Regions from separate parts of the Ghiorsea bivora genome, predicted to be linked through region 2. Evidence: riboswitches for the same ligand, from Rfam matches in the RefSeq annotation. Region 2 holds a riboswitch; the other holds the start of a gene.
What was found. Region 2 has a riboswitch for cobalamin ahead of DM09_RS07125 (TonB-dependent receptor domain-containing protein). Riboswitches for the same ligand answer to the same signal wherever they lie in the genome.
Positions count from the first base shown of each region.

Region 1: linked by a shared signal. The riboswitch ahead of DM09_RS08265 (ribonucleoside-diphosphate reductase subunit alpha) and the one ahead of DM09_RS07125 (TonB-dependent receptor domain-containing protein) in region 2 are both predicted to bind cobalamin.

Region 1 covers NZ_JQLW01000009.1:211,672-216,114, reverse strand. The annotation lists gene DM09_RS08275 (helical backbone metal receptor) at 1-709, opposite strand, end outside; gene DM09_RS08270 (zinc ribbon domain-containing protein) at 693-1,478, opposite strand; cobalamin riboswitch at 1,683-1,827, shown strand; partial or broken gene DM09_RS08265 (ribonucleoside-diphosphate reductase subunit alpha) at 2,041-4,443, shown strand, end outside.
Region 2 covers NZ_JQLW01000008.1:245,701-250,143, reverse strand. The annotation lists gene DM09_RS07130 (hypothetical protein) at 3-1,250, opposite strand; cobalamin riboswitch at 1,428-1,629, shown strand; gene DM09_RS07125 (TonB-dependent receptor domain-containing protein) at 1,765-3,657, shown strand; gene DM09_RS07120 (TonB family protein) at 3,657-4,256, shown strand; gene DM09_RS07115 (sensor histidine kinase) at 4,301-4,443, opposite strand, start outside.

The DNA of each region.
Region 1 (4,443 bases), on a different contig from region 2:
TATCTTCACCCAACCACTTGTGCCAAAAAGCAGTTCGTTTTTTGAGGTCTCGATTTTCTGAAGGTACAATAATTAGTTGCGGTTTGGCTGCAATTACAGCTTCAACATTTACTCGCGGCGCTTCAAGTGCAACATCGCCAAACACATTAAACAAACCAAGCTGGGTTAATACATCATCAATAAACGTATGTTGCCCTGCGGTTAATAAAGGGTCTGCCCAAATTTCATAAAATACAGGCGTTTTTGTCTGCTGCCTTTGAAGTTTATCTAATCGTTGCTGTAAATCATCAGCCAGTGTTGTGGCTTGTTGCTCATGTCCCGTGCGTTTGCCCAAGCGGCGAATATCGGCAATCACTTCATCCACCTTTTGTGGATAACTTTGCACGATTTTTACACCCAGTGTTTCCAGCAGCTTGATACCTGGTGTTTGTATATTCATCACAATCGCCATCGTCGGTTTTAAAGCCATGGCAGCTTCCACATTAATACGATTGTATGCGCCCACTCTAGGTAGCTTTTTTGCAGCTTCTGGATAATCGCAATAACTTACAGACCCCACCACATCTTGCCCTGCGCCAATGGCATACAATGTTTCGCAGATATGTGGTGCTAGGGCAAGTATACGCTCATTCGCTATCGCAGAGGTTGTGGTGAGCAACCAAGTTACAAAGAAAAAACTATAGGTAAAAAAATTATAGTTTTTGCGCACTTTTTCTCTGAGAGGGCACAGCATGAAGTAATATATATTGTGTGGTTTGCGGGGCTTCTTCAATCAACAGTAAAAAACCGCGCGTGGATAACATGGGTACAGGGGTTTTATCAACAGGTGGTGACATAAAAGGTACCTTTTGCAAGGTTTCTAAGTCCGCTGGTTCAGTGATGGGGGATACCATTTCAATATTTTGACCAATTTGGGTGACAAAAGTGATTTTGATTTCAGGTGGGGGTAGGGCGGTGCCCACAAGGTTTTGTACTTGCCCTTCAATCACCAACGCCAAGCTACCATCTTTGCGTTTGAGCCATTGGCTTTGTACTGTATTAGCGATGATTTTCCAGTCTCTATCCAAGATGGGGGCATCTTGGTTGGTTTCTATGCTTACAGCACGGGCAATACTATTGAACTTCCAATGTTCCCATTGCACTGCAATGCCCGTAAATATTAAAGCTGAGAGAATGAGAATCATCCATAACCAAATGTATTCTTTTTTGCCGCCCATACCTGCTTGAATGAGGTCTTTTACGCCAAAGGTAGGGGCGTGTTCCTCTTGTTTTTTAAAGACCCCTGCCGTTTTATTGCCTTCAGCGATTTTGTTGCCATATGTATCAAATTCAGTATTGCAGCGATGGCATACCAAAATGGCATTTTTAATAATCGCACCTACTTGATAAGCAGCATGGCATTCAGGACAAACTATACGCATAGGCGAACTCTGACAAAGTTTAACCAGCTTGCCTAGGGAAGGTCTGAATAAAAGCATAAATTCGCACCTTGTGCCCGAAATGTCCAAACTCTGCGTTGCAAATCTTCGCAATAGACCTGTGATTACGGGCGATTTACGCCTTGATTTTGAATATTTCGAATCACAGTCTGCTTCATTGATCAGGCCTTCCTTAGCAAGTGGGGTCTTTCTCCCATTGATAGATGCAGGATGTAGGGCTTGATTTATAAAGTGTGTACCATATATTGCGCCATGTTATTTGGTTAAGCACTATATCATGTGTTTATATGTTTCATAAAGGGAATCTGGTGTAAATCCAGAACTGTCGCGCAACGGTAATAAGGCATAAGCCTTAAAGTCCGATACCTGCCAAATGATGCGCTGATTGAATCAGCATTGTATCCCAACCTCGCGTCAAGGTTCAGGGTGGTAGTAAAAATGGGTTTCCTCCTTTTTTCTTTTATTGCTGTTCTTCCTTTTTCGCCTGTTGGATGAAAAAAGAGGGAGAACCTGTATGCAAAATGAAATCGTTATATTATCTGAGGCTCAACAGCCCGTATTGACACCAAATCAAGCATCTAGTGATAGCTTTGACTGCTTGGTGATGCGCCGCAATGGTAAAGTTACACCTTTTAACCAAAGTAAAATTATGGTGGCGATTACCAAGGCATTTTTAGCTGTAGAAGGTAGTGCTGCGGCAGCGTCTGCACGTGTGCATGAAAATGTAGAAAAATTAACCGTTCAGGTGGTTAAAGTATTGTTACGTCGCCTGCCTGAAAACAGCACCATTCATATTGAAGATATTCAAGACCAAGTGGAGCTAGCCTTGATGCGGGAAGGGCATCATAAGGTGGCACGCGCCTATGTGTTATATCGTGCTGCACGGGCAGAGGAGCGTGAAACCAAACAAACAGAAGACGTGGGTGCAAAGGATAAGACGCTACATATAACAACTGAAGATGGTGTGCGTAAACCTTTGGACATGCAACGCTTGCAAACCCTTTTGGATGAAGCGACACATGATTTAGAAGGCGCAAACCAACAAGCTTTGCAGCAAGCCATTGAGCGCAACTTATTTGATGGCATGAAAGAAGCTGATTACCGCTTGGCATTGGTGATGAGTGCCAGAGCCATGATTGAGCAAGACCCCGCATACAGCGAAGTGGCTGCGCGTATTCTTTTGGATAATGCACGTTATGAAGCATTAAGTTTTATTGAAAACATGCCAACATATGCATCACAACAAGACATGCAAAGCCGGTATGCTGAGTATTTTCCTGCCTATATTCATAAAGCCGTAGAACTTGAACTCTTGGATGAGGAATTAACCCGCTATGATTTGCAAGCTTTGGGGCAGACACTTCAGGCAGATAAAGACCACACATTCAACTACTTGGGTTTGCAAACCTTATATGACCGCTACTTTGTACATTCAGGCAGCATTCGTTTTGAATTGCCACAAGCCTTTTTTATGCGTGTTGCTATGGGTTTAGCCATCAATGAAGTGGATAGAGAAGAACGCGCCATTGAGTTTTACAACTTATTATCGTCCTTTGATTTTATGAGTAGTACCCCGACCTTGTTTAACTCAGGCACATTACGCCCGCAAATGTCATCCTGTTATTTGACCACGGTACCCGATGCTTTGGATGGCATTTATGATGCACTCAAAGATAATGCCTTGTTATCCAAGTATGCGGGTGGCTTGGGCAATGATTGGACATCAGTACGTGGTTTGGGTGCTTATATTAAGGGTACAAATGGAGCATCACAGGGGGTGATTCCTTTCCTTAAAGTTGCCAATGATACGGCAGTTGCAGTCAATCAAGGTGGTAAACGCAAGGGAGCTGTGTGTGCTTATCTGGAAACATGGCATATTGATGTGGAAGACTTCTTGGATTTAAGGAAAAATACAGGTGATGAACGTCGCCGTGCCCATGATATGAATTCAGCCAACTGGATTCCTGATTTGTTCATGAAACGCGTTGCCAATGAAGAAATGTGGACACTCTTTTCTCCTGAAGAAGTACCCGATTTGCATAGTTTGACGGGTAAAGCTTTTGAAGCAGCATATAAGGCTTATGAAGCCAAGGCGGCGCGTGGTGAATTGCGTATTCACAAAGAAGTCTCTGCCTTGGAATTGTGGCGTAAGATGTTGGGTATGTTGTTTGAAACAGGGCATCCTTGGGTCACCTTCAAAGACCCGTGTAATATTCGTTATACCAATCAACATATGGGTGTGGTCAATTCATCCAACCTTTGCACGGAAATCACGCTGCATACCAATGCCTCTGAAATTGCGGTATGTAACCTTGGCTCGGTGAATCTTGCCCAACATGTGAATGTTGATGGCACAGGTTTGGATGAAGATAAACTGAAAAAAACGATTACCACAGCCATGCGTATGTTGGATAATGTGATTGATTATAACTTTTACAGTGTGCCGCAAGCACGGAAATCGAACTTGCGGCATAGACCTGTAGGCATGGGCATTATGGGTTTTACAGATACCTTGCATCAGCTAAACCTTGCTTATGCCTCAGAAGAAGCAGTGGAATTTGCTGACCGCTGTATGGAAGTGGTAAGTTATCATGCGATTCAAGCTTCCAGTGATTTGGCAGCAGAGCGTGGTCGTTATGCCAGCTTTGAAGGCTCACTTTGGAGTAAAGGCATTTTGCCTATTGATTCGATGGCACTGCTTAAAGAAGAACGTGGTGAGCAATATTTACAAGTGGATGAATCAACCACCAAAGATTGGGATAGTCTTCGCCAAAAAGTGCAGCAACAGGGCATGCGTAATTCTAATGTGCTTGCCATTGCACCCACGGCAACCATTGCCAATATTTGTGGCGTATCGCAAAGCATTGAGCCCAGCTATCAGAATTTGTATGTAAAATCGAATTTATCAGGTGAGTTTGTGGTGATGAATAATTATCTTGCGGATGACCTCAAAGCCTTGGGTTTGTGGGATGAAGTGATGATCAATGATTTGAAATATTATGAT
Region 2 (4,443 bases):
TTTTAACATGCAGATTTCGATATTTTTTTCAAAATTTCTTTATTTTCACCAAATCTACAAATTGCATCGCAATTATTTCTCAACTCTGAAAACAATATGTAATATATTTCAATTGCACTATTTTTAATAGATGGTCGTTGTAACTGGAAAAGCACTTCTTTTTCCCTATTATCTGGAATAATGAGGTATAAAGTTGGTGGATTGTCTTTGAAAGAGAAGTGAAGGTCAGTAAGCCTTAATATTCCTGAATAAATAGATGTACTTTTTTCTACTTCAAATGCGCAAGCAACTTTATTTGTACCTTTTTCAAACCACACAGCATCAATGAGTGTAATGGTTTTATATGTATCCCTATCTACTTCTAATGCAGGGAATTTATCAAGACTAATAAATGATAGGCTCTCTCCATTGTGGCATTTAGAACGGTCATTTGATGCAGCAATAACATCATAACCTATTGAACCACCTATAGTCATTATGTGATACTGCATTTCTGTGTGGAGGTCTTCCTCATCCATTGCACTTGTTACTTCGTTGTGTCTTTTCTTAAGTTTCTTTTCGATTTTCAGGCGTTCTTCTTCTGATATATGGTCGTCACTTATTAATAATTTCTTTTCCCCCACATCGAACAAAAGACCCGCGAATGCACCTAAATCATTCGATAGTTCAGATTTCAGTTCATTATTCTTCTCAAGAATAACCTCTCTCATTCTCAAGTATTCAGTCCATGAACCAAGCTTTACTTTATCTTTAAATAATGCATTAAATCCATTTACGATAGCAGTATTACATGGTGGTATTATTGTAGGGTGTAAGAAATAAAGGATACTTGCAACCGCTGGTCCAAGCCCTTTTATCTTCTTTTTATCTAATAGAATGATTTCTTTGAGGATTTGTTCCTCTTTTGTTGCATTTATACATTTCTCTAAAAACTGACCAAAAGCAAGTTTATTTTCTTCATTTTCGTATATATCAGGAATTCGCAATTTTGGTTTCCAGTAAAATGGGTGTGATGCACCTTTGAAAACCTGTTTTTGTTCCGTAATACAATTCAGTACAAACTCTAAAGATGAGCCTTTAAAGTCATTGCCAAAGTTCCCCGTTTTAATGTCTTGTATGACTTCAAAAACACCTCTTCGAATCGAACGAAATGCTTTTAATCTCTCATCATTATTTACAAACCAACTGTTATAAACAGTTTCCTGATCTTCTTTGTAATTTTTTATTATGGCTTTCAAATCTTGACTCATGATTTACACTCGTTAGTTAATTTTCACATTATTGGGTAAGACTTTATACTTGTTCATTCATTCTTGTATTACCTTCTTAAGTATTTGTGATTTCCTTTAATCTTTTGATGTGGGCAGCGTGGTTGAATTATTAGGGGGTGTCAAATGCTATGGGTAGACATATTTATAACAGGCAGTATCGTTCGCCGCGTTATAGGTGCTCGGCGGGTTTTGATACCCAAAGAGTGAAACGGGAAGTTAGTGAGAATCTAACGCAGCCCCCGCTACTGTAAGTCTGACGAAGTTGTTTAAAACGCCACTGGTTTCAATAAAACTGGGAAGGCAGAAACAACCAAGGATGAAGGCAAGCCAGGAGACCGGCCTAAAACACGAAATCTATAGATTTCAAAACGGATTAAGTCTCGGTGGGAGGCAGGTCGGTGGTCTTCTGTTTTGCATCTTTCAAACGGCTTTCTATCACCTCAACTCTCCAACTGGTCTTAACCGCAAACATGAACATGCGCGGCGGGCGCAAATGGAGAAAACATTGAACCCCTTCAACATAAAAACATTAAAACAAACAGCACTTATCGGTGTCTTAGCATCACAAGTGATGTCTGTATCTGCACATGCAGATGGCTTATCACCCTTGGTGGTGACAGCTGGACGTATTGCTGAAAACCCAGCCAATGTAAGTGCTGATACTACAGTCATTTCAAGAGAAGACATTGAAGCATCACAAGCAAACACAGTCGCTGATATTTTACGCACACAAGCGGGCATTGATGTGGCTTCCAATGGTGGTTTGGGTAAAAGCACTTCCGTATTCCTTCGCGGTGGCAATAGCGGTCATACATTGGTCTTGATTGATGGTGTACGCGTTGGTTCTGTTACACTTGGTAGCTTTGATTGGGCAAATATTTCAACAGCTGATATTGAGCGTATTGAAATTGTGCGCGGCGCACAGTCTTCACTTTATGGTGCGGATGCCATGGCAGGTGTGATTCAAATTTTCACCCGTTCGGGCAAAAAAGGTCTGCAAACACAAGTGTTTGCAGAAGCAGGAACATATGGCACCAAATCAGGTGGCGTATCTGTGCAAGGTGGTACGGATAACGGTGTAACTTACGCATTATCAGCGGACACTTTAAGCACAGATGGTTTTTCAGTGGCGGCTGTGGGTACAGAAGCTGATCCTTACAAACGCACCACATTATCAGGGCGTGTTGGTTTTCAAGCTGGTGATGCTGATATTGCACTAAGTGTGCGCAATGTGACAGGCACAACCGATTTGGATGGTTTTGTATTTAATTCTAACACCTTCGCTTTTGACCTTGGTGACATATTAAATTACACCCAAAAAACCAAACAAAATGTAAGCAGCGTTAAAGTTGTATATCCATTTTCAGATACTTTTGAGAGCACATTGCAAGTATCGCGTTCTACCGATGATGTGGTCGGCACCGACCCTGCACCAGGCTCTTTTAACAACTCTGATTTTAAAACTACAATTGACCAACTGACTTGGCAAAATCATCTCGACCTCAACACAACATCGGTATTGTTTGGTTTAGATGTTCACAAAGACAATGGTAAAAGCACCAGCGCTGGTTTTGATGAAACAATGACACAACAAGCGCTATTTGCATCCTTTGCCAACAACTTTGATCGTATTGATATCAATGCATCTGTTCGTTATGATAAAAACTCTGTGAGCAGCAACCAAAGCACCTATAAACTTGGCAGTGTGTTTCATGCCAATGAAACGTTTAGTGTGAGCGCCAACTACGGCACGGGTTTTAAAGCACCATCCATCAATGATTTGTATTATCCTGCATCTGCATTTTCTGCGGGTAATGCAAACCTTAAACCTGAAACCAGCAAAGGTTGGGATATTGGTTTGAACTATAAGGTTCAAGCTGATGTATTAAGTTATAATATTGGCGTGGTTTATTTCAACACACGCTATAAAGATTTGATTGTGTGGGCACCCGATGCCAACTTCTTTTATAGCCCAAGTAATGTTGGTGAAGCTACAACCAAAGGCACAGAGTTAAGCGCAAGCGTTCGTCATACACTTGGTTTTATTCGCGCCAACTGGACAACTTTGGATGCAACTGATGATACGACTGGTCTATGGTTAGCACGCAGAGCGCAAGATTCAGGTAGTATCACGCTGGGCACTGATGTTTCAGGGCTTCATGCAGAAGTACAATACCAAGTTGTTGGTAAACGTTTCTCTGATGGTGCAAACACCCAAACTCTTGATGCGTATAACAAAACAGATTTACGTATGAGTTATACTGTGAATAACATTTGGAAAGTGAACTTTAGGGCTGAAAACTTACAAGACCGTGTCTATGAAGAAGTATCAGGTTATGCGGTTGCAGGAAGAACAACCTATCTTGGTGTTAACGCGAACCTCTAATGTATAAACAAGGCTATGTTTCACTTGGGTTGGCACTATGTGTCGCCTTGGGTGTGCATAGCCTTATTTTTTTATATATTCATCCACACACCAAACAAAACGAAACTTCAAAAGCCTCACCCATACAAGTCATTATTTTGCCACAACAAGCGCAAAACACAGCGCAGGAAGCAACACAACACAAGAAAGAAAAAATCACACCTGTATTTGCTACACCTCAAGAAAGTAGAAACATACACCACACATCTATCGCAAAAAAAGCTACTAACATAGCTCCGAAGCAACAAGAAAAAAGAGAAAATAACCCACAACACAAGAGCACCAATACAGTACAAGTCATACCTGTGCCCCATCGTGTACAACAGGTCATTTTAAGCCATATTCAGTATCCCAAACAAGCTAGGCGACGAGGTTTACAAGGCAAAGCTGAGTTTAAGCTCGATATTAACAAGCAAAGCATCAAACAAGTGACCATGCTTGCCTCCACAGGTTATGCCACGCTAGACCGCGCTGCAAGAAAGGGCTTAACAAACTTAAATGCTCTACCCTTAAATGATGGGAGTTATTCATTAGCTGTGGTATTCCGAATACAACAATAACTATCACAAACGTTATGAGTGTTAACTCCACCGACAGAAGCAGGTCATTTGGAACTTGAAACCGCCGATTTCAAACTCGACGCAGTACCTGAATCCATAGGCAACCAAATATGAAACAAACTCCCCTTGCCCACATCACTCTCAAAACTCACTTGCCCACCATGGCGTTGTACAATACTTTGTACCA